Regions from separate parts of the Clostridium sp. BNL1100 genome, predicted to be linked through region 2. Evidence: predicted binding sites of a transcription regulator. Region 2 holds the regulator's gene; the other holds the start of a gene.
What was found. The regulator HrcA, encoded in region 2, represses chaperone genes, less so after heat shock. The targets are predictions, from matches to a motif close to TGTTAGCACTCNNNNNNNNNGAGTGCTAACA.

Region 1: a site for HrcA is predicted at 3,308-3,338, ahead of CLO1100_RS17160 (Hsp20/alpha crystallin family protein). Genes of this name have one in related genera too.

The regions. Positions count from the first base shown of each region.
Region 1 is NC_016791.1:4,019,077-4,035,066, reverse strand. Features, by position in the region: gene CLO1100_RS17180 (hypothetical protein) at 1-50, shown strand, start outside; gene CLO1100_RS17175 (PD-(D/E)XK nuclease family protein) at 78-1,679, shown strand; gene CLO1100_RS17165 (hypothetical protein) at 1,963-2,775, shown strand; gene CLO1100_RS17160 (Hsp20/alpha crystallin family protein) at 2,829-3,278, opposite strand; gene CLO1100_RS17155 (hypothetical protein) at 3,863-4,159, shown strand; gene CLO1100_RS17150 (metalloregulator ArsR/SmtB family transcription factor) at 4,162-4,500, shown strand; gene CLO1100_RS17145 (Csac_0668 family 2Fe-2S cluster-binding (seleno)protein) at 4,519-5,010, shown strand; gene CLO1100_RS17140 (hypothetical protein) at 5,298-5,810, shown strand; gene CLO1100_RS17135 (hypothetical protein) at 5,811-6,137, shown strand; gene CLO1100_RS17130 (antirestriction protein ArdA) at 6,197-7,399, shown strand; gene CLO1100_RS17125 (hypothetical protein) at 7,486-7,689, shown strand; gene CLO1100_RS17120 (DNA adenine methylase) at 7,695-8,651, shown strand; gene CLO1100_RS17115 (hypothetical protein) at 8,666-9,109, shown strand; gene CLO1100_RS17110 (AbrB family transcriptional regulator) at 9,106-9,399, shown strand; gene CLO1100_RS17105 (hypothetical protein) at 9,392-9,979, shown strand; gene CLO1100_RS17100 (S-layer homology domain-containing protein) at 10,065-14,717, shown strand; gene CLO1100_RS17095 (YodL domain-containing protein) at 14,756-15,316, shown strand; gene CLO1100_RS17090 (SpoVG family protein) at 15,378-15,794, shown strand; gene CLO1100_RS17085 (DUF6133 family protein) at 15,852-15,990, shown strand, end outside.
Region 2 is NC_016791.1:2,447,361-2,463,350, forward strand. Features, by position in the region: gene panB (3-methyl-2-oxobutanoate hydroxymethyltransferase) at 1-639, opposite strand, end outside; gene CLO1100_RS10205 (Rossmann-like and DUF2520 domain-containing protein) at 666-1,511, opposite strand; gene CLO1100_RS10210 (MDR family MFS transporter) at 1,635-3,116, opposite strand; gene CLO1100_RS10215 (PadR family transcriptional regulator) at 3,238-3,825, shown strand; gene CLO1100_RS10220 (glycine--tRNA ligase) at 3,883-5,271, opposite strand; gene rpoZ (DNA-directed RNA polymerase subunit omega) at 5,285-5,491, opposite strand; gene gmk (guanylate kinase) at 5,510-6,118, opposite strand; gene CLO1100_RS10235 (DUF370 domain-containing protein) at 6,125-6,403, opposite strand; gene CLO1100_RS10240 (YicC/YloC family endoribonuclease) at 6,420-7,301, opposite strand; gene CLO1100_RS10245 (response regulator) at 7,548-7,919, opposite strand; gene CLO1100_RS10250 (16S rRNA (uracil(1498)-N(3))-methyltransferase) at 7,906-8,658, opposite strand; gene prmA (50S ribosomal protein L11 methyltransferase) at 8,640-9,590, opposite strand; gene dnaJ (molecular chaperone DnaJ) at 9,629-10,768, opposite strand; gene dnaK (molecular chaperone DnaK) at 10,930-12,780, opposite strand; gene grpE (nucleotide exchange factor GrpE) at 12,838-13,434, opposite strand; gene hrcA (heat-inducible transcriptional repressor HrcA) at 13,462-14,508, opposite strand; gene CLO1100_RS10280 (hypothetical protein) at 14,701-15,570, opposite strand; gene CLO1100_RS10285 (aminotransferase class IV) at 15,598-15,990, opposite strand, start outside.

The sequences.
Region 1 (15,990 bases), 1.6 Mb from region 2:
TGTTATTTGGTATCGATGTTACTGAGGAGGACGAGGATGAGGATGAGTAGATTTGATTGGGTAAGGGAGGAGCAACCTTGGAGATAAACAATATGAAAGCTTTATCTTATGAAGAGTTACGATCATTATATAAAAAATTCTTACATAGCCTGAACCTTTCCAAATCAACAGTCAGCACTTCTTACTCTGATTCCTTCTATCTTTGGAAAAAAGGGAGTAAAGAGCTGTTCTGGAATGTAGTGACATCTACTGATTTTGAGAGTGATGCAAAGGAAGAGTTATTAAAAGCTCTTTCTAATAACTCGACCGGTAACGTTGTTTCACTTGTTAATAGCTACTTATCTCATTTAAGAAGGTTTCGTTTATTTTTGTCATCAGATGGGAAATTAGTTCCAGTTGAGAATAGAAAACAAATCACAGAAAAGCCAAAACATAAGAGTAGAGAAATAATAATCAACAAAATGTATGTTGGAGGCTATTTGTCTGAGGGCGATAATATAGGTCATGAAATAATTAACTTATATAAGGCTGATGATGGAAAGAACTATATTTATCTGAATTCACAAGGAACAATAGAATTATCTCATGGAGAAAGTTGTATAACCGTTTTGTTGGTACGGAAATTTGCCTCGAAAACATATAAAATACTAGCGAAGGCAGAGGGTGTTAAAATTCTTGATTTTGCCGACAGTAAACTTACGCGAAAAGAGAGATATCAAGGGCAAGTTGAATTAGGGCTGACCTATGGTGGAGTAAGCCTTGTTGATTTATTTAATGAAAATTCATATCAAGGTAGCCTTGAAGAAGAAAAAAATGCTTATACTACGTTTGTTGCGGATAGGGTTATTAAGCCAAAAAATCAGATTTATATTACAGACGATGAATCTGTAAGTGGAGATAACACTTTTTTCATTCGTACAAATAAAGGATTTGGCAAACAAACATTAAGAGAGTTCTACAACGAAAATGAAAAGCCGGATTCCTTTGCTGATTTGAATCAGATAATTGAGGCCAAAGAGCTATGGGAAGATACTAATACGACCCAAGCAATTTCTGAATTGCCAAAGCTACAAAAAGATCCACATTTCAATTTCCTTAAAATAATTAAGCAGGAAGACAATGAACTCGCTTTTTCCAATATGCTTGCTTACTTTTTCAATATAAATAGAGAAGCTTTTTCTAAGTTTGCGCATGAAGTTTTATCTATCAAGATACAAACAGATTTCAACATAGAGAGAGAAAAGAGAAATATTGACCTGCTAATCTCTGACAAAAACAATGCCATTGTAATAGAAAATAAAATCAAATCAAGCATCAATGGTATTGATGACCGACACGATATTTACAGTGATAAGGTACAATCACAGCTTAAAAAATACTATCAACAAGTCACAACTGATGATGAGTATCGCAAGAAATCTGTGAGTTGCTTTATTTTTTCACCTAATTACAATCGCATTGAATTAAGCAAGTTTTCGTGCGGTGAAAAGTATACTGTCATTTATTACAGAGAAATTTATAATTTCTTTATTGAAAACAGGAGCCTGTTTGATGATGTGACTTATTTTGAAGATTTCATTAATGCAATGCATAAGCACACAAAGGACTACGATAATGATTTAGAAGAAGAAATGCAAAGAAGATTTCTAAATACTATTTACAAAGCAAAAAAGGAGTAAAGAGACCGTCGTCTGTGGAGATATATTATTTTCAAAGATGTCATCAGATGGAAAATGATATTACAGCAAATAAAATATTGGTATTGCCTTGGATTTGTTCATGCTCATCGGATAAGTTCCTTTGCTTTATTAAGTCCGAGAGCTTTTCGGATGCTTTTAAATCAGAGATTTTTTCATCTGTATGGCTAATATCGAACAGGAAAGCTTTAAAAGAGTTGTTGAGACAAAATGCGGATTAGGAAAAAGTTTCTCGAATAATATTGAATTATAGAAAGGGATCGTTATGGAGTATATAATAAAAGAATTTTTGCTTTTTTTAACATACAGCTTTATTGGCTGGGTATGTGAGGTAATATATTGTTCGTTTCCGGATAAAAAGTTTGTGAACAGAGGGTTTTTAATAGGCCCGTATTGTCCTATTTATGGCTTTGGAGCACTTGCAGTCATAAATATTTTGACACCTTTTTCAGATAATCCTATAATAGTTTATTTTCTTGCAGTGATTGTAACTAGTCTTTTGGAATATGTTACGGGATATTTATTAGAACGAATATACCATTTAAAATGGTGGGATTATTCAAATTATAAGTTGAATATTCATGGAAGAGTCGTATTACATAATTCGTTGATTTTTGGAGGATTATCATTAATCGCAATATATTTTCTAAATCCTATTTTACTTAATATGATTAACAAGTTGCCATTAAGCATGCGTTACACATCAAGTTTAATATTACTATCCATATTCTTGACTGATAATATAATATCTACTCTAAATGCTTTAAAATTGAATACCAACCTATCGAAGCTTCATATGATTGCGGATGAAATCAAAGAGACGATGTCAGAGGAATTTTTTATAAAATTAAAATCAATACAATCTGACGAAGAACTGTCTCAGATTAGGGTATTAACAAATAAAATCGATGAGCTTAACCAAAAATTTAATGATATATCAAAACAAAATAAAGAGTTTGTGAAAAGAGTATTTGCTGCTTTCCCCAATATAACGTCAAAATTACATAAAGAAACACTAATTAATTTAAAAGCAGTAAATAAAATGAACACAAACAAGAAAAATAAAAAAAGCAATTGATAGTATAAAAAATAAAGCACATGGGTGAATAACCCGATGTGCTTTATTTTGCCTTATTCAACATCAATTGTAATGCTGTTGTTTGGCTTTTCTTCTTTAGGAACTACAACTTTAAGTAAACCATTTTCCAGTTTTGCTTTAATACCATCTGGCTTGGCATCTTCCAAATAAATTGAACGACTCATAGAACTATAACGTCTCTCTCTGTGGATGAAATTCTTTTTCTTTGATTCACTGTTTTCATCCCTAGTAATAGAAATCATAAGTTTTCCATCGTTAAGTTCAACATTGATGTCTTTTTTATCTATACCTGGCACTTCAGCCTCAATTAGGTATTCATTGCCATTATCTTCGACATCAACTTTGAAAGTGTCATGTGTGAGGGTTCTTCTAAAAGGCCAGTCATTGGAAAAAAAGTCATCAAGTACGTTGTAGAAGTCCTCAAAGCCAGTGTTTGTAGAGATTTCTTTGTTCTTTTTGTTAAAAGGTACTAATCCAGCCATAAATAACAACTCCTTTTCAATTTATTTTTTGTTAGCACTCTCGATTGTTGAGTGCTAATTATTATATAACACAGAATGTTCCACTTGTCAATATATTTTTGAGAATTTTTTTATTTAAATTTGACTTTGATATTTTTCCATAAACGAGAGTCAATCTTGGATATGTTTCCATTTACGAGCGTGGATATGTTCCTAAGTTCGAGAGTAGGTAAAAATAGAACTAAAACGCCGTTTTGACAGCTATCAAGACCTCTCAAAACACGTTGAGGTGATAATAATGATGACGTATTGTGGTCGAGACAAAAAATAAAGGGGTACAACCACAATATGTAGTGGTTTTGGAGCAAAAAATGAGAAAAAAACGGGCAGAAATAGTGCATTTTTCGGCCCGTTTTTTTGAGGCATTTTATAGATGACATCGGGTGTTTTTTGTAAATTCACAAATTGTTTGCAATATGTTATTCATAACTTTTAAAAATGTAACAGAGACACTATATTTTTTCTTATTGTATATATAATTAAATTATGTTAATATAAACATATCAATAAATGTTGAAATGTTTATATAATGTGGAGGATATATTATGAAAGAGAAAATATTAAGTGTAGGATCAATTATATCATCTTTTTTTGCATCAATATGTTGTATTGGAATCCCTCTATTATCAGTTCTTGGTTTGAGCGGTATAGGTCTTTCTTTTGCTCCAGTTATTACACCTTATAAAAACGTTTTCATAGTAATAACAGCATTAATGCTTGGTGTAGCTCACTATATAATAGCAAAAAATAAGAGTACACCAAAAACCACAAGAATTATTCTATGGATTTCAACGGTAATATCTGTTGGATTTATTTCATATTCGTACTTTTTAGAGAGGTAGTTATGCAAATTAAAAATGAACAAATTGAAGCGTATACAAAGTTTTTTCACGGACTATCTAATCCTACAAGATACCAAATTATTATTTCTTTATTAAATGATAAAAAAAACGTAGGTGAACTGGCCGAAGATTTATGTTGCTCCCAAAGTCTTATATCAATGCAGTTAAAATGTTTGAAATGGTGTAATTTTGTAAAGTCAATTAAAGAAGGAAAGAATATCTATTATTATATTTCTGACGAAAGAATAAAGGAACTTATTCAGCTTGGCCAATCAATAGCCGAAGGGAGTATAAATAAGATATGTACCTGTGAGGTTATAGAAAATGAAAATAAGAGTTAAGGGAGGAAAATATAGATAATGGAAAAAGAAACTTTGAATAAATGTTGTTGTGGAAATTCAGAAAAATCTTCGTGTGAGGTAGGAAATAACAATTTGTGTCCTGTATGTGAAAAACAAGGTACTCTTGTTAAAAACATTACAGTAAAGCATATGGTACTTGATGAGTTAACGGAGCAAATCGGTGATAAGGATTATTTTTTATGCATGAGTGAGGAATGTGATATTACTTATTACAATACAGAATCTAATATCAAATTTAATAAACAGCAAGTAAAAGTACCAATATGGTTTAAGAACGGCGCTAATCCTAAATATGCCTGTTACTGTAGTAAAGTTACGGAGGAACAAGTTATAACTGCTGTCGTAAAAGATGGTGCTAAAAATATGAAAGATGTCTTGAAGCTTACTGGAGCAATGAAAAATGCGCAATGCCAGAATAACAACCCATTAGGTAAGTGTTGCCATCAAATAGTTCAGGATGCAATAGATAAGGGACTATCAATCAAATAGTGACAAATTATTCATGTGACACTTTATAAACTGGTATCGTATGAGTTTGGTATTATCTATTGGTATATAGGATCAATTATGCTAAATGGAAAAATTAATAGAATTGAATTGAAAATCCAAAGGTATTGAGATGATAAATCTTGATGCCTTTGTTTTCATATACCCAAAACAATTTTCTAAATCTGCCGTCAGGCAGAAGCACATGAGGCTATGTTTTTCTTTTTTATGAGAAGCATAGCCTCTTTTTTTATTGCCTGATGTGGCGAAAAAGAATGGAGGAAACCGAAATGGCAAACGAAACAATGCGTATCTTTTTCCCTCTGAAGATCGTGACTTACCCCCAGGGCGAGTATGGAGTGGAGGACAATCCGGTGGAAATCACCCCTGCAGATGCTGTCTCTTATGAAGATGCTATCCTCGCTGCCATCGTCAAAGAGAACCGGCAATTTAAAAATGACCGCGGCCTTGCGGAATACATCCATGAGGATGCGCTGAAGGAAAAGGTACACAGCCTGTATCCATCCGTGGAAGTCTGCGATGGTGAGCTGTGGGGAGTCATGACCGCCGGGCTAACAGAAGCTCTTTCTGGTGAGGAAACAGCCGAGCTTTTGAATTTTGTGGTTGGACAAAATGCAGATGGCTTCGGGGAAAGCCTAGAACAGCGCCCTATCAAAACGCCAGACGGCGAGATTTATGTCAGCCTCTGGAATGATGAGAATTACTCCATCAAGCCGGAGAAGGAAATGAAAAACAGCGCTCCCGCTCTCGGTTACAGCGGTCCGATGATGGGAGGAATGTAAGTGAGCAAGATATTTTCCATCATCGGCCTGGAAACCAACACTGGCATCCGCGACGTTGGACTCATGAGTGGGGTTCCCGAAGTGGAGGACATACAAAACTCCCAGCTATATAAAGAACTGGTTGAGGACTGCGGCGGTTCAGAATACATCACAGTGGCGGTTAAATCCTTCCGTTATGGCGAGGGGGAACCTCAAGATGCAACCGTCGAAGATCTCCAGTGGCTTAAATCTCATCCCGAATTCTTGAAAAGTAATGCGGTTACAAATCTGCAAAACGCAAGATTCGCCATCCTCTATCCTGATCAGGGGATGCAGATGAACATGTAGCGTCTTTTGGTTTTATAAAACTGAAGGGCGCTTTTTTTATTTCAGAAAGGAGATAATCAATGTCAGAAAAGGAAAAGGTGATGACTGTGACACTGATGCGGTCGGACCTGTACGACGCGCCCGCATACTCCGGCGCATATCTGAAACTCCCCGCAAGCCGGGACGAAATACAGGACGCACTACATCGTGCAAGAGTCACAGATGATCAGCCATATCAGGTTGTGGAGTGCTTCAATATGCAGGGAGAGGAACTGAGTTTTATTCCAGAAAATCCTCCTCTTGCTGAGCTGAACTTCCTTGCATACCGTATAAGTGAGTTGAGCGAGCATGACCGCATCGCCTTCACCGGCTGTGCGTTAGTGGGCGAGGGCAATCTGGCAATGCATGACCTGATCAACCAAACATACAATCTTGGTGATGCTCATGCAGTACCTGCTAAAAATGATCGGGAACTCGGCAAATTCTATGTCGACAATGATTTTATAGATGCGGTCAATCATGTACCTCCAGAATATCAGCAGGAGCTTCTGGACTTGCTGGACTATGAAAAAATCGGTCGTGCGCGTCAGGAAGCGGAAGGTGGTATCTTTCACAACGATTTTTATGTAGTAAATGGCTCTGGGAGTTGGGAAACAGTTTATGATGGTATCCACTTGCCGGAGCAATCTTTCCTGGAGAACTATGTCTTTGAACTCCTGGTATGTGATGGTACATTTTATCCGTCGGATATTGACGAATGTACAATACTTAAACTGCCCGCTACACCGGATGAGATATCGGAAGTATTAAAGGAACAGGGCATTAAAAATTTTGATGGATGCGTGGTGTATACCAATAAAAGCTCTGTCCCCAAATTAAATGGTGTGTTTGGTGACTATGAGGACATCGAAAAAATAAAGCTGCTGGCAGAAAAGATTTATGAACTCCGCTGCCAAGGTCAGGAAGCGAAGTTCAAAGCAGCTCTTGAGCTGATGGACTGTACCGATATCGACCTGGCCCTTGATATTACACAGAACATGGATTGCTTTGATTTTTATCCGGAGCTGTCCTCCCCTGAAGATTACGCCAGGCAGGAATTCCTGAAACGATATCACATCCCGGAAGATGATCCAATGCTCAAGCACATTCATTTCTCCCGATGCGATTCTGATCTGATGAAGGAAGCAAATATTTGCGCTACGCCCTATGGCATAATCCGGCTGGGCAACCGGGAGATGACTCTGGAATATTCAAGTCCCGCACTTGGTCAGCAGATGCTGTAACCCACAACAAAGATAATAGAACGAAAAGGCGCTGTCTTATAAAAAAAGGCAGCGCCTTTTTTGTTTTCCGAGAAAGGAGCTGAATCATGAACTATGATATAACCCCAGAACAAAAGACAGGCGCGGGAGTGACCGGCCCGCCAAAAAAGTACGTCGTGCCGCCGCCAAAAGATCCCTCCCGCTGCGAGGGCTGTCCCTATCCCGGCGTTGGATTTATCTGCTGGAGCGCAGACGGCTCCTGTATGAAAACCGATATGGAGAAAATTAACCTCCGAAGCAAAGGCAGGTGATCAAAATGAACAGCATCATCAGCTGGGTGGGCGGCAAGAAAGCACTGCGGGAGATGATCTATCAGCGGATGCCAAAGGAGTTCGGACGGTACATTGAAGTCTTCGGCGGCGGAGGCTGGGTGCTGTTTGGTAAGCCACCCGATACTGCCATGGAGGTCTACAACGATTTTAATTCCGACCTGGCAAACCTGTTCCGCTGTGTCCGTGACCGTCCCCTGGCTCTCTTAAAGGAGCTGAACTTCTTTCCTCTCAACGGCCGCGATGAATTCAATGTCCTGAAAAAGTATCTGACGAAGGAGGAGTTCACAAACGAGTATCTGCGGGAGGAACTGGAGATTGCCGAGCAGTATCTCACAGAGCCGCAGTTTGAGGAAATCGAGCCCATCCTCTTGGAATACGCGCAGATGAATGATGTGAAGCGCGCCGCCGCCTTTTACCGGCTCATCCGCTTAAGCTACGGAAGCGGCTGCACCAGCTACGGCTGCCAGCCCTTCGATATCCGCAGAACCTTCCACCTGCTCTGGCAGGGCAGCCGGAGGCTCAAGGATACCATCATTGAAAACAAGGATTTTGAGGATTTGATCAAGCAATACAGCCGGGAGAACGCCTTCATCTACTGCGACCCTCCCTATTACCAGACGGAAGGACACTACGCCGTGGAATTTAAAAAGGAAGATCATACAAGGCTGCGGGATACCCTTGCAGCTTGTCAGGGAAAATGGCTGGTCAGCTACAACGACTGCGAATTTATCCGGGAGCTGTATCAGGGCTTTTGCATCGAGTCAGTCAGCCGCCTCAATAACTTGGCGCAGCGTTACGACAACGGCTGTGAATACGCCGAAGTCCTGATTTCAAATTACGATACCGGCGAGCGTCTGCGGGACATGCCGTCCCAAATGAATCTCTTTGACGCCGACCTGTTTTCGGCAAACAACGATGACCCCACTGAGGGGCTAACTTAAAGGAGGAAATCCCTATGAAAATGATTGAAATGAAATCTGCTGTAGACAACAAAGGCTACCTTATTTTTTCGGAGGAAACCGTAAGCGCAGCCGGGTTAAAGCCCGGTGACGAGGTGTACGTCACCCTCACGGTTTCGGAGGAAGAAAACTATCCGTACCCAATGATTCTTATTATGACAGAACCCTTGGATATCACCATTCACAACGCACAGGAGATGGATGAGGAGGAAGAACCGGAAGAGGAAGATGATCTGACCCTGCCTTATTCCCTGCTGGAAGATGCGAATATCCCTTTGGATAGCGATCTGGACATCATCTGCGGGGACAGAGAAATCAAGATCCGACCCGCCGACCCGCTGGATCGTCTGCCGGATGAACTGCACGGGCTGTTTGACAACCTGGGCATCCACTCCGACACCGTTCGGGAGGTTATGAAAAAGGAGGGTTACTTCGTATGAAAGCAAAGCCTATTTACAAAATCGTAGACGGCAAGGGGCGTGTCCTGATCCCCAAAGAACTCCGATCCTCCTCTGGCATGGACTATGGTGATATTGTCAGGCTGGGCATCAGCCAGGGAACTATCAGCATCAAAAAAGTGGATCTCATCGAGGTGGGTGATCAATCGCCGGAGGCGGTGGAAGCCTTTGTCCATGCCGCTATCCGTGAGATGCCGGAGGGCACACAGATCGCCATCGCTGCACGGCTGCTGGAACTCATCGAGCAGAGAAAGGGGCAGCGTCATGAGTGAAAAAACATTATTTTCTCAGGAGGACTGCTTACAGACCGGATATGACATGCCCATCAGCGGAAAGGTCATTGTCCTGCATCCTTCCGCACTGCCGGAGGACTGCCGGGAGGCAAAACACCAGCTGTACTTTTGCACCGGAGGAAACGGCAGCAATCCTAATCCCATCAGCCGCTCAATCTTTACCGTTTCCCTGGCGGAAGGAGAAAAAATCCGCTGGAACCGGAGTGACGTGTTCGGTATTGCAAAGCCGGAGATCCTGTCCGATCAGGCCAGACTCCAGCTGTCACAGATTCGTCCCGTGGGAGCGCTGGATTTGAAAAACCATGAGCCGCAATACAGCGGCTATTGTTATCTGCCGGACGGACGCTACACCACCGGTGTCTGGCTGTGCAGTGCGCAGGAGGTCAAGGACTACATTGACATGCAGAAGGACTACCAGCACAAGATCATGGTCTGCGACCGGGAGGACTTCTGCATTTTTGAGATGGTGGACGGAAAGCTTATCTACCCGACACAGGAGGCCATGGAATCGTACCGCAGGGAGCAGGAGCAAAGCGGAGGCATGGAACTGAAGCTATGAAACCAATCAGGACTTAAGGCCGGGATCAGATTGCTGATTCCGGCTTTGTCATAGTCAAAATCAAAAAAGAAAGGACTGAAAACCCATGAAACAAAAAGGAAAACGCATTGGCATTCTCGCCCTTGTTCTCCTACTTCTGGTCTGCGGCGGGATCTATACGGCATACCGCCTGCATCCGGAAAATTTCATCCAGAAGGATGAGATCATCACCCGCGGCGAGTTCGCCGCCATTATGGTGCGGGATATCCCGCTGAATACTGCAAACGCAGAGAAAGACCCGCCCAGCTTTCCTGACATTAACGGTCACTGGTCGGAGGCAAGCATTGAAGCCCTAATCGATGCCGGCATTATTGACCCCCTCGACTATCCGGACGGCTTCTTTCCGGATGACCCCATCACCCGCGCCGAGATCATCAAGATGCTCGTGCGGATCAGCGGAAAGGATGAGGAAGCGAAAAACACCCAGGGACACAGCGGCTATGAGGATCAGGACGCGATCAAAGATGGGGACAAAGGATATCTCATCATTGGCCGTGAGGACGGTATCATCGGGGACACAGATGATAATAAGATCCATCCGAATGATCCTGTGACAAAGGGTGAAGCTGACGATCTGATCGATAAGGTCAAGCCGCAAAAGTCCACGCCAACTCAGGTATCTCCTTCACCAGCCCCCGGTACTTCGGACCAGCCGACGACAACTCCCGTAAATCCGGCTCAGCCAACACCCACGCCGGTAAATCCAGCTCAGCCGACACCTGCTCCGACAAATCCGGCTCTGCATACTCCGACACCTACGCCGGATAATCCGGGCAATGGTTCCGGGGGTAGTTCGGGAGGAGGCTCACATTATTACCCGGACGCACAGGTGCGATTTGAACTTCCTGCGACCGCCCATACCGACACGGAAATTCAAGTAATGCCTGTGTGGAAATACATGAGCAACTTCACCTGGTCGTTAACCAAAGCCGCCGTGGACGGCTCCCAGCAGCCTGTGGCACTGGAAGATGCTATCAGCGGTACCCTCGGATTGGAGGGCGGTACCATTGGGTTCAAGGAGGACGGACAGTATACCCTGACCGCCACAGCAAAGAACTCCAGAGGAAAAGAAACCGTACTGTCCAAACAGATCACGGTCTATCCGATAATTGATCTGAGCTTTGATCTGCCGGAAACGACGCACACGGACAAATCGACCATACTTGCCTTTCAGCTGGAAAAGCTCTATGGGCACGACATCGTGTGGATTACTGAGAAGGATGGAGAAGCCGTGCAGCCAGCCGACATCCTGGAAGGTAAACTTGGGAATGAAGGTGGCACCTTTGTGTTCAGGAGCAAGGGCGAATATATGCTGACAGCATCTATCACCGACGAAACCGGCCGTGTCTTTACTCATACGGAAAGCACCAAAGTCTATCCGGTAGCCGGAATTGCCTTTGAACTTCCAGCCGCTTCCCATACAGATACAACACTGGATGTTTCAACAAATCTGACGGAAGCAGACGGACTGACGGTTGACTGGAGCCTGACCAAAAACGGTGAAGCTGCAAAAGAACTTGCCGATGAGCTGGAAGGTGCTTTGACCAATGACGGCGGCAAGATCCGTTTCAGGGATAAGGGCGTGTATATGCTCACGGGAACGCTCACCGATGAAACCGGCAGAACCTTTGAAACCTCCGGGACTATCACCGTCTATCTGGTAGGCTCCGTTGGATTTTATCTGCCTGAGATCACCCATACCGATACGAGTGTTCAGGTAGAGGCATCATTCCAGAATCTTGGAACAGCGGAAATCCAATGGTCGCTGACCAGAAATGGAGAATCCGTTCCCGTTGCCGATTACATGGAGGGGAAACTCACCGACACGGACAGCACCGTCCGTTTCAAAGAAAAGGGCGAATATGTGCTGAAAGCCGCCTTTACTGACCCCGCGGGAAGAAACTACAGCTATACTACGCCGATCAAGGTATATCCCGTTCCCGGCATCACCTACAAGCTACCGGAAACCGCCCATACCGACACCCTCGTCTCCGTGATTCCAGAAACCTTGGAATTAGACGGTTTAAAAGTGGAATGGCTGTTAGAGAACGGCTTTGGATTCCAGGATTTTGCGACTTATGTCGATGGAACTCTGGATAACAGCGGCGGTTCTATCCGATTCAAGCATGCTGGTGCCTATGAGTTGATTGCGAGAATCACCGATGAAATAGGGAGAGTATTCCTGTTCGAAAACGGCGGCAAGATCGAAGTCCTGCCGGTGCTGAACATTTCTTTCGAGCTTCCCGAATCGACCCATACCGACCGTACCGTTGACCTTCGGACCCGCGGTAAAAACAACGTGCTGCCGGTGGAATGGTCGCTTACCAAAGACGGAGAGTCTGTGGAAACTTCCGATGCTTTGGAAGGAAGCCTGAATGCCTACGGCGGTAAAATACAGTTTAAAGATGTCGGGAGCTATATCCTAACGGCCTCCATGACGGATGCGTTGGGCAGAGTGTTCTCCTATAGTGCATCCACTACGGTCTATCCGATCCCGTCAATTTCACTCAGCGTCCAGCAGACCTGGCATGCCGGAGAAGCCGGAACCGTCAGTGTCAGCGGCACGGACTTGGAGAATCTCACCGCGGACTGGACAATCATCCAGGGTGACGGCGGCGCACAACCGTATGACATCTACACTTCCGGCACTCTGACGAAAACAGGCGGCAGCCTGACTTTCCCAGCGAAGGGACAATACGAGCTAATTCTCACCATGACAGACCCCACCGGCCGAACCTTTATCAGGAGCCGGAGTATTACGGTCTATCCCATTCCTTCAATTTCACTCAACGTCCAGCAGACCTGGCACGCCGGAGAAGTCGGAACCGTTAGTGTCAGTGGCACGGATCTGGAGAACCTCACTGCGGACTGGACGGTCATTCAGGGAAGCAGTAGCGCAAAGCCTTATTCTGCCTATGCCTCCGGTACCCTGACCAAAGAGGGCGGCAGCCTGACCTTCCCGTCGAAGGGACAGTACGAGCTTATCCTCACTATGACGGACCCTACGGGCCGAACCTTTACCAGAAGCCAGAGCTTCATGGTTTATCCCATCCCGTCTGTTTCACTCAGCGTCCAGCAGACATGGTATGCCGGAGAAGCCGCAACGGTCGGTGTCAGCGGCACGGACTTGGAGAGCCTTACCGCGGACTGGTCGGTCATTCAGGGAAACGGTAGCGCGAAGCCTTATACTGCTTATGCCTCCGGGACCCTGACCAAAGCAGGGGGCAGTCTGACCTTCCCCTCGAAAGGACAGTATGAACTGATCCTCACTCTGACAGACCCGACCGGCCGAACCTTTGCCAGAAGTCAGAGCTTCACGGTGTACCCCATTCCAACCATGAGCATTGGCGTACCATCGCTGACCTACAGCGGTGAGTCCATGGCGGTCACTGCCTCCGGTACTGAGCTGAGCGGAGCAGCCGCTGACTGGCTCCTTTCAGTGGATGGTGGCGAGGCAAAGCCCTACACGGAATATGCAACCGGCTCCCTCGGAATCAGCGGTGGCACTCTGTGGTTCCATACGGATAAAACCGTTTCCGTGAAGCTGCAGGCAGTGGTCACTGATACCAATGGGCGCAGATTCACTTTCACCTCTAATGCAGGACTGGTCAAGCCCATTGCCAGCTTCCCGTTTACCGTTCCTTCCTCCGCACATATCGGCTCCGGCTTTTACGTTTCTCTGCCGGGAACCTCCGGACTGGAGGGCAGGACTCTTAATTGGTCGCTGACCAAGGGCGGAAGTGCGGCTGGCTACACTGGAAGCCTCACGGGCAGCGGTGGGACCATTGCTATCCAAAGTACCGGAAGCTATGTCCTAACTGCCAGCACTACCGACAGCACCGGAAGAACTTTCACCTATTCGCAGAACATCACCATCACCAACAACGCACCGAATAAACCAACCGGAAGCGCATCGGTAACCCGAACCGCGAAGGCTGGCAAACTGTTGGTGAACTTCTCAGCCTATGCCACCGATCCGGACGGTGACACTGTGACCTTGGAATACTCCGGCAACACCTCCGACAGCTACTATGCTGTGGGTGCCCATACAGTGAAGGTCAGGGCAAAAGACGCCTGGGGGCTGTACTCCGACTGGACGGATATCACCTTTACCGTTTCCAATTCCGCTCCATCGACCCCTGTCATCACCCGTACTCCTGACGGCAACAGCATTGCACCAGGCGTAGCTATTACCATCACAGCCGCAAGCACCGACCCCGATGGAGATGCCATCACTTATATTTGGGAAGGCCGTCCGGCACAAACCAGCACTGCCTATCCATTGGGCAAAAATGTGGTTCGCGTGAAGGCAGTGGACTCTACCGGCGCTGAATCTCCATGGACAGCTATTGTGTTCTTCGTTGCCGACCCCAATCGAGGCGGCGGCATGACGCTCACCGGGCCAGAGTCAGTAATCCTGGAACAGGGCATTGCGGGTGCGACCATAACCAATTACACCTTTACGGTTCCGCCTGTTTCCGGGCACTCAGGACAGGACTTTGGTCGTGTCCGCGGCTATAACATATTGACGGGCCAATGGGATCAGCTGGATTACGGCACAACGACCAACGGCATCACCTTCAGCCGCAGCCTGTCGCCCGGACTCTACAGCCAATTGGAGTTTTATTACTACACAAACCATGATTGCATGTACAACAAAAGCAACATCACGTACTCCGTCGCATTCTATTTTCAGTAACGGGTAACGGCAGTTTTACCGGGAAAGGAGGAAGCTTCGTGAACAGTATTCAGATCAAAAATAACCGTATTCTTTACTATGGCAATACCGCTGGCTATATCGAAAAAGGCAGGGCCATTGTCGACCCCATGTTCCAGACCGATGAGATGAAGTCCTATCTTTCAGAAAAGAAAGGATTGGACGTGGAATGGAAAAACGGTACCTTTGCACGGCTGGCGGAAGGCAGCATCGACCAGGAGGGCAATGCGCAGGTACTTAAAAACTGCCGTGTCTGGCAGCTGAAACCCGACACAGACGTCATGATGAAATTCATCGGGTATGACGAGCTGCAAAAAGAGTTCGGGGAACCCGACCCGGACAATTACCTGGTGATTTATGACGGCGAAGTGGAAACCAATGATCTGGAAGAACTGTACGCCAAATTCAACCTTGACCACCCGTCCGGCTATGAGGGGCACAGCCTCTCCATGTCGGATGTGGTGGAATTGTACGATGAATCCGGCAGCTCCTTCCACTATGTCGACCGCTTTGGATTCCGGGAGATTTCATTTCAGGCGTCCGAACAGGAGCAGCTGCAAGGCCCGCAGATGAACCTGTGAACAGGTACCCCAACAGCCGGAGGGCTGTTTTTTTAACCCCAAAAATAAAGGAGGAAACACCATGAGTAAACCGCAAGCCGCAGCCAAGACCCCGCAGGAATCTGCACAGACCGCAGCCGGGCAGCCCATGCCCATGAAGGTAGACGTCAAAATCGGTTCCATCCGCCCAGAGGGTAACATCCGGGCCTATGCATCCATTAACCTGAACGACTGCTTCGCCATCCGCAATGTGAGGGTGGTGGACAGCTCCAAAGGATTATTCGTTGCTATGCCCAGCTACCGCGCGGGCAACGAGTACAAGGACATCTGCTTCCCGGTTACCAAGGAATTCAGGGAACAGCTGAATAACGCAGTGATCGATGCCTACCATCAGGCGCTCACCCAAAGCCAGAGTCAAGACCAGCCAAAGGCGGCTGACGCGCCCCCTTTTGATCAAGCGCCGGAGCAGCATTCCGGCATGCAGATGGCGGGACTTTAAGCCCCACCATTTTTCTCTTTAACAACCAAACAATAAATTAAAATGGAGGTAATCTCAATGAAAAAATTCGTATCCAAGGTAAAAAACCAAATCACAGGCAAGATCCTTATGGCACAGTCCCTGCTTCGTTCCCAGCACGGTGAAGGCTTCGTGGACACCGCAATCAAAATCCTGATGGCTGTTGTCATCGGCGCCC
Region 2 (15,990 bases):
TCCTGCACCTATTCCGATTGTGGGTATAGACAGCTTATTGGTAATAATTTTTGAAAGTTCTGCCGGAACACATTCCAGTACAACAGCAGTAGCACCGGCAGCTTCAACAGCTTTGGCATCATCAATTAATTTAATGGCAGCTGCTTCATCTTTACCCTGTACTTTAAATCCACCAAAAGAATTTATGGATTGGGGTGTCATACCCAAATGGGATACCAAAGGTATTTTTGCATCTACAATTGCTTTTATCTGAGGACATACTTCCTTGCCACCTTCAAGCTTTACTGCATGTGCATTTCCTTCCTTTATCAATCTTCCTGCATTTACAACAGCATCGTAAACAGAAGTATGGTAAGACATAAACGGCATATCTGCAATAATAAATGCAAACTTACTTCCCCTTGATACGGCCGCTGTATGGTGTATCATGTCCTCCATTGTAACCGATAAAGTATTCTCATAGCCAAGCATAACCATACCCAGTGAATCCCCCACCAGAATACAATTAACTCCTGCTTCATCCATCAATTTTGCTGTTGAATAATCGTAAGCTGTAAGCATACTGATTTTATCGCCGTTTCTTTTCTGATTTTGAATAGACGCAGCTGTATTTTTTATTCTATTTCCTTCTACTGTCATTCCATCAACGCCCCTATCGTATTTACTTAATTTTGCCCTAAAAGGTCTTCTAATTCAATGTAATTTTTTTCAGGGTTTTTTATTTTGGCTATTTTAACTAATTTTCTGGATAATGAAATATATATATTTTTTTCTTCTTCTGATAAAGCCTGAAGATGCTTTCGTACGGTCATTATATCATTACGCTCAACAGGCCCTGTTAATGCCTCTGACAATCCTTGTTTCTCAATATTTTCAATGGCATGACCCATTAGAAAAAGAACGGATTTTATAGCTTCATCCCGGGTAAAACCACATTGCTCCAGAAGGTCTGCGCCCTGCCCGGCAAGTGCTATTGGCTGATTACTGGCAAAAACCGCTGCAGCATGATATTTAATTTTTTGGGTCGAATCAATTATTCTGGTACTGTTTCCAAGTCTTTTGAAGAATTCTTCAACTTCCTGCAAACGCTCCCGGCTTCCTTCAATTGTTATCAACGCATCATACAGTTTTTTATATGAGGAGGTTTTGCTGCTACACGAAAAAAGAGGATGAATTGAATAACCAAATGCCCCTTTCTCGCCAATCCCCTTAAATACATCCGAAGACAAGGCTCCAGAGCAATGACAGATTATTTTACCTTCAATAGATAGATCTTTTATATCTCCCCATACGTTTTGTATAGTATTATCAGTGGTTGTAATAAATATAATATCACTGCATTTAACAAGCTCGCTTAATGATGTATATACTACCGACAGTGTAAAATCCGCTGCTTCCATTGCAGCATTTATATCAGTATCATAATACCCCGTCAGTTCTATGTTATTTTGTTCAAAGTATTTTCCAAGAGTATTGCCGACTTTTCCCGCTCCAATAAATCCTACGTTCATTACAAGTAACCTCAATAAGCATATTTGGTTAAATACCCAGCCTTATTATATGTATAATATACTTTTTCGAAGTGTACTTGTCAACCTTTTACAAATATCGCAAATTCGTACCTCTTTGTACATTTATTCTACAGTTGTTACCTTAGTACTGACAGACACCGACTTTGGTTTGTGAGGATTACTTCTTTTTAACAAGAAACAGATAGGTACCGCAATCAGCACTATAACCATAGATATGAAATAAACATCATTTATACCCATTACAAAGGACTTATCACTTATAAAATCCTTGCTCAGTTTTAACGCATCACCTGTTTTTACAAGGTCAACAGCATGCTGTTTTGCCTGAAAAGTCAGTAATGATGTGAAAATACCTATTGATAAACAGCCTATACTTTGAGTCACCCAGTTATTAACGGAAGAACCGTTACCTACAAGTTTCCTATCCAAAGAAGACATGCCTATATTAGTCACAGGAGAAGTCGCCAATGCTATTCCGATATTACGGAGCATCATGCATAATACTATATAGGTATGACTGCTATCCACAGTTAAATGAGATAAAAAATATGATCCCACTGCCATTGAAATTACTCCTGTTATAACAAATATTCTAGGGTCAATACGGTCGCATAGTTTTCCCACAATCAACATGCTTAATGCCATAACCAATGAAGATGGAAGGAGAATCAATCCGGCATCCAAAGCTGAAACATGTTGAGCATTTTGTAAAAATAACGGCGTCAACAATGACCCTGCATATAGGCCCATTGTAATGACACTCCTGATTATAACACTAACAGTGAACCCTTTGTTTTTAAATATACTCAAATTTAGTATAGGATTCTTGGCCTTCAATTCACGGATTATAAATACTGACAAAACTGTCAAACCTACTGCCATAAATATTATAGTTTTAAGGGAAGTCCAACCCCATTTTGCAGCCTCGCTAAATGTTGTCAATAGCAAGATGCTTGCTGCCAAGCATGTTGTAAAACCAAACAAGTCAAAACTCACAGGTGGATTCAGCTTATAAAACGGGATAGCTTTGATAATTAATAATATCGCAACTATTCCAAAAGGTATATTGATTAAAAAGATTGCTTTCCAATTAAATACTTGTATGAGCCAGCCACTTAATGTAGGCCCGAATGCAGGGGCAAGCATTGCAGAAAGACTCCATAAACTTATTGAAAATCCTTGCTTTTCTCTGGGTACAACCTGATAAATAATTGACATGGTTGAAGGAACCGCAAACCCATTGAAAATGCCCTGAAATATACGAAAAACTATTAAGGATTGTACATTCCAGGAAGCTATACATAATAATGAGCATACTGTAAATCCGGTAATTGAAATCAGGTATGTTCTTTTATAACTGAATTTTTCTCCAAAAAAGCAGGTTATCGGTGCCATAATTCCGGTTGCCAGCATAAAGCCAGTCATAGTCCATTTCACCATATCAAGACTGGTATTAAACTGACTCATTAAATAAGGTAATGCTATATTAATAGTACTGGAAGCGAGACTCATGAGAAATGCGCCTGTGACTAATGCAGTCATTAATAATGCGTAATTTAATTTGCTTTTTTCATTGGTTTCCATTAAATAACTCCTAATATTAAACTTAGTAATTGATTATATGTCAATATTGACATATAATATGTTATATATTACTCTTGTATTTTTAATATGTCAATAATGACATATTGGATAAGGAATGCTTATGAACAAATTATCTTATGGATTGCTTAGCTTTTTATCAACTGAACCAATGACAGGGTATGATTTAATGCTTAAGCTGAATCAGTTCTGGCGTACTACCCATAGTGCAATATACCCTTTGCTTGCTGAACTGGAAGAAAAACAATACGTTATATATACGTTGGTTGGCCAAAATAGCAAGCCTGATAAGAAGGTTTACGAAATAACCGAACCCGGCAGAGAAGTTCTCAAAGGATGGATTTCGTCTCCAACTGATGAAGCGGTTAGAAAAGATGAAATGATGCTAAAAATTTATTGTATACAAGGTTTTGACGGTGCAACTATTGAAAAGCTAATTAATGAAATGGAAGAAAGGTATCAAAAGCAGCTTATTAGATATACTGAGTCGCTGAATAAACTGATATCCGGTGTTAACAATAAATTTGATTCCTTTAAATCACAGGGATTCGGCTCTTATTTGCTGCTTGAGAAAGCAATATGTGACGTAAAATTATCAATAAGGTGGTGCAAATGGATTCGTGATATATATAATCGCAATAAGGAAATTGACTGCACCCACGATAATTTTAGAGGATTTCAGGAAAATTAATTTAGTTAAATAAAAGCAGGCATTGTAAAATGCCTGCTTTTTTATACATTACTATTATTAAAATTCAAATTTATTTTCAAAATATGCCGCAAGATCTTCAATTTTGATTCTAACCTGTTGCATTGTATCTCTGTCTCTTATTGTAACACTCTTGTCTTCAAGTGAATCAAAATCAAAAGTAATACAATATGGTGTTCCTATTTCATCCTGTCTTCTGTATCTCTTACCTATGCTTCCTGTTTCATCATATTCACAGTGATATGTCTTAGTTAACATATGGTAAACCTTCTCTGCTTCTTCGCCCAATTTCTTTGAAAGCGGAAGAACAGCTATCTTTACAGGTGCTATAGCAGGATGGAATTTTAAAACAGTTCTTACATCACCCTCTGCAACTTCCTCTTCGTTATAAGCATCACACAGGAAAGCCAGTGTAACTCTGTCAGCACCCAAAGACGGCTCTATACAATATGGAACATACTTCTCATTTGTAGTAGGGTCAAAGTATGACAAGTCATCTTTTGCATGGGTCATGTGTTGTTTCAAGTCAAAGTCAGTTCTGTCTGCAATTCCCCAAAGCTCTCCCCAACCAAATGGGAAAAGGAACTCAATATCAGTAGTTGCATTACTGTAGTGTGAAAGTTCTTCCTTTTCGTGGTCACGAAGCTTCAGATTTTCCTTTGTCATATTCAGGCTTAGGAGCCAGTTATAACAGAAATCCTTCCAATATTTAAACCATTCAAGGTCTTTTCCGGGTTCACAGAAGAATTCAAGTTCCATCTGTTCAAATTCTCTGGTTCTGAATGTAAAATTACCGGGTGTTATTTCATTTCTAAAAGACTTACCTATCTGTCCGATACCAAAAGGTATTTTTTTTCTGGTTGTACGCTGTACATTCTTGAAATTAACAAAAATACCTTGTGCAGTTTCCGGTCTCAAAAATATTTCAGCCTTTGAGTCTTCAGTAACACCTTGAAAAGTCTTGAACATAAGGTTGAACTTTCTGATTTCAGTGAAGTTTGCAGATCCACATCCAGGACATTTTACACCTTTATCCTTTATGTATTGCATTAATTCTTCATTTTTCAGACCATCAACTCTGAACTCAATATTATTTTCTGCATTCCAATCTTCAATAAGTTTATCTGCCCTATGACGTGTTTTACAATCCTTACAGTCAATTAAAGGATCACTGAAACCGCCTACGTGACCTGAAGCCACCCACACCTGAGGATTCATAAGTATTGCACAGTCAACTCCTACATTGTATGGACTTTCCTGTATAAATTTACGCCACCAGGCTTTTTTTACGTTATTTTTAAGCTCTACGCCAAGAGGACCGTAGTCCCATGCATTTGCCAATCCTCCGTATATATCGGAACCTGGGTAAACAAACCCTCGGTTTTTAGCTAATGCAACTATTTTTTCCATTGTCTTTTCAGCTGCCACTTTACAACGCCCCCTATTTTATCCCGCTCTTTGTTCTAACATAAGTTATTTTATCCTCTGCTATCTCATGTATAGCAATAGTAACTTCTTTATCGGAGTTAAACTTAGTCATCTTGCTTGATCCGTCTACTAATTGTCTTGCCCTTTTTGCAGCTTCAACTGCTAATGTGTACCTACTGTCAACTTTTTTCATCAATTCATTAATTGAAGGATAAATCATTATATAATACCTCCCGTATTACTTGAATAAACTTTCTATCATTTCAATATTTCTGGATGGCTTTAACCGCTCGCTATCTAAAACCTTTTCTATATTCAAAACTGCTTCATCAACACTGTCATTTAAAATTAAATAGTCATATTTTGAAACATATTTAATTTCGTTGGCAGCCTTTTGCAATCTTTTTTCTATAACGTCAGTACACTCTGTAGCTCTGCACTCTATTCTCCTTCTTAATTCATCAAAGGACGGCGGCAGAATAAATATAAGTACGGAATCAGGGTACTTTTGCTTTATTTCAAGAGCCCCTTCAACGGTTATTTCCAATATTATGTCCATACCGTTTTCCATGCAGGAATCAACATATGACTTTGGTGTTCCATAGTAATTGTCACAGTACTTATCCCACTCGATGAGGGCATCATTCTTTATCATATCCAAAAATTTGCTTTCTGAAACAAAGAAATAGCTCTGGCCCTCAATTTCACCTTCACGTGGTTTTCTGGTAGTAGCTGAAACAGAATACCTTACATTTTCCCTTTGAGACAACAACTTTTTGCATACCGTACCCTTTCCTGTTCCTGAAGGTCCGGACACTACAACTAATAGGCCTTTTTGTTGCATGATTTCCTCCTACTCAGTAACTGAATCTTCATCAGTTTCGTTGTCATCGTTGTCCTTGGTATTTAATCTGTGGGCTACTGTTTCAGGCTGTACCGCTGATAAAATTATATGGTCGCTGTCGGTAATTATTACTGCTCTTGTTCTTCTTCCGTATGTTGCATCAATCAACATACCTCTGTCTCTTGCTTCCTGAATAATTCTTTTAATTGGTGCCGACTCCGGGCTTACAATTGCCACAAGTCTGTTAGCGGAAACAATATTCCCAAAGCCAATATTTATAAGCTTCATACGATCCTCCTGATATCTATTCCATATTCTGAATTTGTTCTCTTATTTTTTCTGCTTCACTCTTTAATTCCAAAACGTTCTTAGTAATAATTATGTCATTTGATTTTGAACCGATTGTATTTATTTCCCTGTTTATTTCCTGAACCAAAAAGTCAAGCTTTCTTCCAATAGGCTGTTTCTTTATATTTAATATATCTCTTAACTGTGTTAAGTGACTTCCCAGTCTTACCAATTCCTCATCTATACCACACCTATCAGCAAATATTGCCACTTCCATTGCAATCCTGTTTTCATCTACTGTTTGCTGATTCAGCAATTCTTTTATCCTGTATTCCAGCTTTTGCTTATATTCAGTGACAACCTGAGGACTTCTTTGAGAAATATCTGATATAATGGTTTCCATATAATCAGCTTTCTGAAGTAGGCTGTTTCTTAATTCATTTCCCTCTTTTTCTCTCATTTGGAGAAGCGAAGCTATTGCCAAGTCCAATGCTTTTTTAAGAACAGACCATAAATGTTCTTCATCATCTTCATTTTTCTCTATTCTTAAAACATCCGGAAAACGGGAAATAAGTGATACACTCAAGTCATCCTTCAAGCTATATTTTTCCTTGAGCTTTTCAACTGCCTGTATGTAAGCACTTGCCAGTGGCTCATCAAGTGTAACACTTCTGGAATTATCTGAGCGGTCTTCGAAGGATATAAATATATCTACTTTACCTCTAAAAAGGCTTTGAGAAGCTACTTCTCTGACTCTTTCCTCAAGATAACCAATCTGTCTCGGTAATTTTATATAAAAATCTATATAACGATGGTTTACAGTTTTTATTTCTACAGTAAATTCTTTGCCATTATCACTAAAGGTTCCTCTACCGAAACCTGTCATACTCCTAACCATATATGCCTCCGGTAACTGGGATAAAATTTAACCCAAAATATAACTATTAATCCCGCTTAGTATTATAACACAAATTTGCAGAATTTAAAGGATAAATTACTACTTTTCATATATTTTTATCAATTTACTTCAATTTACTTATGTTTTTAATTTGTTGCAATATTTCCTAAAATAATGTGTTATTACTCAAATTTATAAAAAATAAAATGGAGGACATTATCCCCCATTTATATAATAGACATATTATCAGAGATTTATAACATTTTCAATTGCTTGTTGAACCCTGGTTTTATCAAAGGGTTTAACAATAAAATCTTTAGCTCCCATTTTTATTGCATCTATTACCATAGCCTGCTGCCCCATTGCCGAAACCATTATTATCTTGGTAGCAGGGCTTACTTCCAATATTTCCTTGATTGCCATAATTCCATCCATCTCCGGCATTGTGATGTCAAGAGTCATTATATCAGGTTGATTGCGCTTTGCCTGTTCTATAGCTTCTCGGCCATTGGCACCTTCACCCACTACATGATAGTTTATATTTTCTTCAATCATTCTTTTTATTAAGGTTCTCATAAATACTGCATCGTCAACAACAACAAATTTAAGTTCTCCCATTAGACACATCTCCTAATTCATACATCAAAAGTGATAAAGCTACCATTCCGGCAGTTTCCGTGCGTAGGATTCTTGGCCCCAGAGATATCTTCTTAACCCCTCTGTCTTCTGCCAGTTGAACTTCTTTTTCTTCAAACCCGCCTTCAGGACCAATGATAATACTTCCACTGGTAATTCCTTCATAACGGGGTACAATATTTTTAAGCCCAACCGCACTTTCCTTTTCATAAGGTATAACTGCCAGTTCAGCTTGAGATGCCATTTCAACAGCCTCTTTAAAGGTTATGGGATAGAGAATATTGGGAATCGTTCCCCTATTACACTGCTTTGCTGCCTCTCTTGCTATCTTTTGCCATCTCGCAAGCTTATTTTTAGCATCCTTATCAGTATTTATCCTTGAAACGCAACGTTCTGTAATTACAGGAACTATTTCCCATACTCCAAGTTCAACACATTTCTGTATAATTAACTCCATCTTGTCCGACTTTGGCAAGCCCTGAAACAAGGTAACTTTTAATGGCGATTCTGTAAAATTTTTATTTACATCTGTTATTACACACGAAATTGAACTATCATTTATTTTTTCTATTTCAGCCGTGTAGTCAAATCCTCCACAGCACACAGTTACTTCGTCCTTTATCTGAGCCCTTAGCACTTTTTTTAAATGCTGAAAATCTTCACCGATAATGTTAATTCTGCCATTAGCTATTTGAGCTTCTTCTACAAAGTATCTGGACATTTAAACACCATTGCCACCCATTCTCCCATTTCAAGGGTTTCTATCCGTGACATCCCGTTTTTTTCACACGTATCTATTACTTCTTGTTTTCTTTCTTTGATAATACCTGAAGTAATAAACAAAGATTCCTTTTTTAAATAATAAGGTATTAGCGAGGACAAGTCAATAATTACATTTGCTATTATATTAGCTACTATTATATCGTATTTATGATCTTCCTGCTTCAAATCAGACAATATAGCCTTATATGCCGATACTTTTGATATTTCCTGATTCAGCTCGATATTTTCCTTGGCAACTTTTACAGCAACTTCATCTATATCAATAGCTTCAACTGTTTTTGCACCAAGTTTCGCTGCTATTATTGAAAGGATACCCGTACCACAGCCGATATCAAGGACCTGTGTGTTATCCTTCATGTACTTATCAAGCAATATAGAACACATCTGTGTTGTTTCATGTGTCCCTGTTCCAAAGGCCATTCCGGGGTCCATTTGTATTATTATTTCATCACCTTTGGGACTATAATCTTCCCAAGTTGGTTTTATTACTATTCTATCTGTAAGCTGAAGGGGTTTATAGTACTTTTTCCAAGCTGTAGACCAATCCTCATCATCTACTTCGCCGTATCCCTCAAGACCTTTTCCAATATTTAAAAATTGGGAAATATTTCCCAATCCATCATTTATTTTCTTTAATAGCTCGTCTATATTATTTCCGCTCTGGAAATATGCCTGTATAATAACGTCCTCACCTAATGATTCAAGGAATTCATCATCTGCATAGTCCAGAGTATTTGGCTTTAATATTTCTTTTTTTATATCAAAAGGGTCCTTGATAGCCACGCCTCCGGCACCCATTGTAGTAAGCATTTCAGAAACCGCATCACTTGCTTCGTCAGTAGTACTTACACGTATTTCATACCATTTCATATTATTCCGTTTGCCTCCATGAGCAGTAAAATTCTTAATTATTTAAACGCATCCTTCATTTTGTCAAAAAAGCCTTTTCTCTGCTCGTGGGATTCATCGTCACTGATTTCAGCAAATTCCCTCAGCAATGCTTTTTGTTTGTCATTGAGTTTTTTCGGAACTTCAATATTTACCTTAACATACTGGTCTCCACGTCCATTCCCTCTCAAATAAGGGATTCCCTTGCCCTTTAATCTGAAAACAGAGCCTGTTTGAGTTCCTTCCGGTACGGTATATTTAACTTTTCCGTCAAGGGTAGGTACTTCTAATTCAGCACCTAATGCTGCCTGTGTAAATGTAATGGGTACATCACATACAACATTATTTCCCTGTCTTGAGAATAACGGATGAGGCTTTACACGGATGTTAACATACAAATCTCCGTTTGGGCCACCTTTTAATCCCGGGTCTCCACCACCTCTTAATGAAATGGTCTGGCCGTCATCAATTCCCGCAGGAATATCTATTTTTATTTTCTTTGTACTCCTCAGTCTGCCTTTTCCGTTACAAGCAGGACAAGGCTCTGTAATAATCTTTCCTTCACCTTTACATGCATCACATGTTTTAGTGTTTATAAATTGCCCGAATGGTGTGTTTTGTTTTACCTGAACCTGCCCTGTTCCGTTACAATGACTACAGGTTGTTACATTACTTCCGGGTTTGGCTCCTGATCCGGTACATTTTGAACATAATTCCATTTTGCTTACATTTATTTCCCGTTCAATACCAAAGGCAGCTTCTTCGAAGCTGATCTCCATAGAGTATTTAATGTCAGCACCCTTTTGAGGACCTCTTCTTGTTTTGCTTCTTCCTCCAAAGCCTGAGCCTCCAAAGAAAGTTTCAAATATATCTCCGATTCCTCCAAAGTCAAAATCAGAAGAGAAACCTCCTGCACCGCCAAATCCGTTAGGGTCTGTTCCAGCATGACCGAACTGGTCGTACCTGCCCCGTTTCTGAGAATCACTAAGAATCTCATAGGCTTCATTTACCTCTTTGAACTTTGCTTCTGCAGTCTTATCTCCTGGATTGACGTCCGGGTGGTACTTTTTTGCAAGATTTCTATATGCTTTTTTTAGTTCAGCATCAGAAGCGTTTCTCTCAACGCCCAATACTTCGTAATAATCTCTTTTTTCTGCCATCCAATTCAACTCCCGTCTCATTACACAGCAAACCAGCAACCTAAAATAAGCCAGAGCTGTATTATGTAAGCTTTGGCGTTTATAAAAACCTTATGCTGTTAATGCTGTTAATGCTGTTAATGCTATAGGGGCTTTTTAAGCCCCTATACATTATTATATATTTATTTATCATCGTCAACTACTTTATAGTCTGCATCAACAACATTATCATCCTGTGCTGCTCCAGCTGCTCCCTGTTGTCCTCCAAAACCAGCAGCTCCAGCGTCTGCCTGTGCTCCTTGAGTCTGTTGATATATTTTTGAGGATATATCATAGAAGGACTGCTGTAATTCTTCGGTAGCTTTCTTTATTGCTTCGGTATCAGTACCTTTAAGGGCATCCTTTACCTTGTTTACTCCGCTTTCAATCTTTGACTTGTCTTCAGCAGATACTTTATCGCCAAGATCTTTTAATGACTTCTCTGATTGGTAAACCAAGGAATCTGCATTATTTCTAACATCGATTTCTTCTTTACGCTGTTTGTCTTCCGCAGCAAATTTTTCTGCTTCTTTTACAGCCTTGTCTATATCGGAATCAGACAGGTTAGTTGAGGCAGTTATTGTTATCTTCTGCTCGTTACCTGTTCCAAGGTCTTTTGCGGATACATGAACTATACCGTTTGCATCTATATCAAAAGTAACTTCGATTTGTGGTACACCTCTTGGTGCTGATGGAATACCTGTAAGCTGGAATCTTCCAAGAGACTTGTTGTATTGAGCCATTTCTCTTTCGCCCTGCAATACATGAATCTCAACACTTGTCTGTCCGTCTGCCGCTGTGGAGAATACCTGACTCTTCTTGGTAGGAATAGTTGTATTTCTTTCAATCAGCTTTGTGAATACTCCGCCAAGTGTTTCAAGTCCAAGTGATAATGGTGTAACATCCAGAAGCAGAAGTCCGGTTACATCACCTGTCAATACACCCGCCTGAATTGCAGCACCAACGGCAACACATTCATCAGGATTAATTCCCTTGAAAGGATCTTTTCCTAAGTACTTCTTTACTGCTTCCTGAACTGCAGGAATTCTTGTAGAACCACCAACTAATAGAATTTTGTCTATCTTGTCAGGTGTAAGTCCTGCATCCTGCATAGCCTGTCTTGTAGGACCCATAGTATTTTCAACCAAATCAGCTGTAATTTCATCAAATTTTGCTCTAGTAAGAGTTACATCAAGATGCTTTGGTCCTGTTGCATCAGCAGTTATAAACGGCAGGTTTATATTTGATGAAGTCACACCGGAAAGTTCTATTTTTGCCTTTTCAGCTGCTTCCTTCAATCTCTGCATTGCCATTTTGTCGTTTTTGAGATCTATTCCACTTTCCTTTTTGAATGTATCAACAAGGAAATCTATTACTCTCTGGTCAAAGTCATCTCCGCCAAGTCTGTTGTTACCGTTTGTTGCAAGAACTTCGAATACGCCGTCTCCGATTTCAAGTATGGATACGTCGAATGTTCCTCCACCTAAGTCATAAACCATTATTTTCTGGTCATGCTCTTTGTCAAGACCATATGCCAAAGCTGCTGCTGTAGGCTCGTTTATAATTCTGAGAACTTCCAATCCCGCAATTTTACCGGCATCCTTTGTTGCTTGTCTTTGAGCATCGCTAAAGTATGCAGGTACGGTGATTACAGCCTGAGTTATGGTTTCACCAAGATAAGCTTCCGCATCAGATTTAAGCTTTTGAAGAACCATTGAGGATATTTCCTGTGGTGAATATTTCTTACCATCTATATCAACCTTACGGTCGGTTCCCATATCTCTCTTTATTGAAATAATTGTTCTTTCCGGATTTGTGATAGATTGTCTTTTTGCGACTTGCCCTATCATACGTTCACCTGTTTTTGAAAATGCAACAACAGAAGGGGTAGTTCTATTTCCTTCCGGATTTGCAATAACAACAGGCTCACCGCCTTCCATAACTGCCACACATGAATTTGTGGTACCTAAATCTATACCAATTACTTTTGACATAAATAATACCCTCCTTAATATATTTATTAATCGTTTTTTTATTTTTAAACTACTGTGTTAGTTTACTACCTTTACCATACTATGTCTGATTACTTTACCCTTCATTGTATAACCCTTCTGAAATTCTTCAACCACAATATTTTCACCGATTTCATCATCTGTTACATGCATTACGGCATTATGGAGTTCTGGGTCAAAAGAATTATTGACCGCCTCTATTGCTTCAACTCCTAGTTTGTCGAGACAATCCTTCAACTGTCTCATAACCATTTCAACGCCTTCCTTCAATGGACTATTTTCAATGTTTTCTGCGGCTTTTAAGGCTCTTTCGAGGTTATCTACTACCGGAAGGAAGGTATTTACAGTGTCTATTGCTATATCAAGGCTAAGGGCTTCCTTTTCCTTGATTGTTCTTTTTTTATAGTTGTCAAACTCGGCTGCTGTACGCTGAACCATATTTTTGAAATCTTCACATTGTTTTGCCTTTTCTTCCAACTTTGATTTTAGTTCCTCAATCTCCGTACTTACTGCTTCGTCACCCTTCACATCAGCAGTCCCTGATACCTCCGGATTTTCTGCTCCTTTGTTGATTTCTTCAGCATTCATTTCATTAGTGTTTTCGTTTTCATCCTTAGGATGTTTTTCTTTTTTCATTACCTGAATACTACCTCCTTATTTATACTATCCATTATCCAGGAGTTTAAGAATCTCCTGATTGATTTTATTCCTTATATAATTCATAGATGACACAACCTTTGAATACTCCATTCGGGTTGGCCCGATAATGCCTATTGTTCCTATTACATGATTACCTACACTATAGGATGCAGTAACCAAACTGCAATCCTTTATACCTTCTATAGCATTCTCATTTCCTATGTGAATAATTATCTCATTATTTTTATTTGAATTATTTGTAAGAAGGTCAGATACAAATTTCTTTTCATCTAATATATTCAAAAACTCCTTGGCCTTATCAACTTCCTTAAACTCCGGAAAATTCAGAATATTTGTAGCTCCTTCAAGATATACTTCCGGCTTATCAATGGTCTTAATCAAATCCTCTATTCCGTCGAGGATAGGTTTAATTAATCCATAAGGCAATGAATTCAGTTTTTCAAACTTTTCATTTAATATGTCCGATTTTAGCATTTCCAAAGTAAAACCTTTTAACTGCTCGTTTAGCATATTTGAAATCTGAATTAAGAAATCGGGCGTAACACTTTCAGGAATTCTTATCAGATTATTTCTTACAACGTTAGCATCTGTAACAATAATTACCAATGCTTTCCCAGGCTCTATAGGTACCACCTGAACAGCTTTTAATACACTCTGTTTCATATGAGGGGTTATCGCCATAGAAGTATATTTGGTAAACCTGGACATAACCGCTGATGCATTCCTTATAAGCTGGCTGAGTTCATTTATCCGAATGTTCATATCACTTCGGATTTTCTCTATTTCACTATCTGTTAATTCATTTATCTTCATCAGCTGATCAACATAAAGCCTGTACCCTTTATCGGAAGGAACTCTGCCTGCCGATGTGTATGGCTGCTCCAAAAGCCCCATTTCTTCAAGATCAGCCATTTCATTTCTAATTGTAGCCGAGCTTAAACCAAGTTCATGCTTCTTGGCAATAGTTCTGGAACCTACAGGTTCAGCAGAGTATATATAATCATCTATAATTGCTTGTAGTATTTTCAATTTTCTATCGTCAAGTAGCATTATAATCACCCCTCTTGTTAGCACTCTTTAATGTTGAGTGCTAATTATATACTAAAAATAACATTAGCATATTTGTTTGTCAAGTATTTTTCTTGTAATATTCGGTAATAAATTATAAAATCTAAAAGACCCTGCACAGAATAAATATACATTCCGATACAAGGTCTTTTTTAGTATTTCAAATAGTTATTTTTAAATTCCGCCGCTCATTTGTTTGTAGTATTCTGCACAAGCATACTTTCCTGATTTTTCACGATATATTTCAAAGAAAAATACAATTGTTATAAATTCGGCAAGATATGATACTATGGACGATACAGCTCCTCCAATAATAGGAATCCATCCTACCACCAATCCTAATATTGATCCGGCAATTGTTCCAATTATAGTAATAAGGATAGTGGTACCTAAAATTGTCCAGAAATTACCTGAAACATAACGGAATGATTTTTTCAACCCTGTCAGTATATCTGAATCTTCTACACAAACTGATGTAAACCACAGTGAAGTGTATACACCAAGCGCTACACAAGCAACTATGAAAGCCAAAGTAAACAGTACCATCAATATTGCACCTGCAACATTTGAAACCACTGTTATTACTACCACTGCAATTGCAACAAGTATTAAATAAGCAACTATCATTCCTATCCAAAGAGCAATTTTTAATAATCCGTAGAGTACAAATCTTCCGATATACTTTGTCATGGAAGATGTCATATCACTAAGAGTTGAAGTACCTGTCTCATACTTTTTATTTATCATTCCGTATGTTGCAGGATAAACCAGAATAGATAAAACCAGAGTCAAAACTGTTGAAATTATCATACTTATAATCATTGCAGGCCCATACAAGCTGAGGAACATATGGTACGATGGAATAAATTGCCCACTATTGTCCATCATCTGTTCAAATATCTGTTCAAAATTCTTAATATTAAATAAAAATCCTAAGGATCCCACACCCATGATCATACTCGGTATTGCCATAGCTATTAGCAATGGAATCGTTATTATAAAGTTCTTAAACGTAAACTTAAATGCGTTTTCAAGGTATCTCATACCTAACCTCCCAATTAATATATTCTTCTATTTCTTATTGCTATTGCCTTCAATATATGCCGATATAAGACTGTTATAACCTTTCATAACATTTTGGGTTAGAATATTCTCCGATGAATTTAATATACACCCATCTATTATTTTTATCGGCAATGCATTAATGGATGTACCAGTTATAAAAGCTGCATCAAAATTACTTAACTGATCAACACCAATCAATGTTTCTATAACTTCGTATCCTAGTTTTACACAAACATCAATTATATATTGTCTTGTAATACCTTTCAATATATATTCTTCGGGAGATGTATAGATTTTGTCACCTTTTACAAAAAAAACATTGGATTTTCCGCCCTCTGTTATTTTATCGTTGTCATCTACCAAAAGCACTTCAAAAGCATTATTTTCTTCTGCAACCCG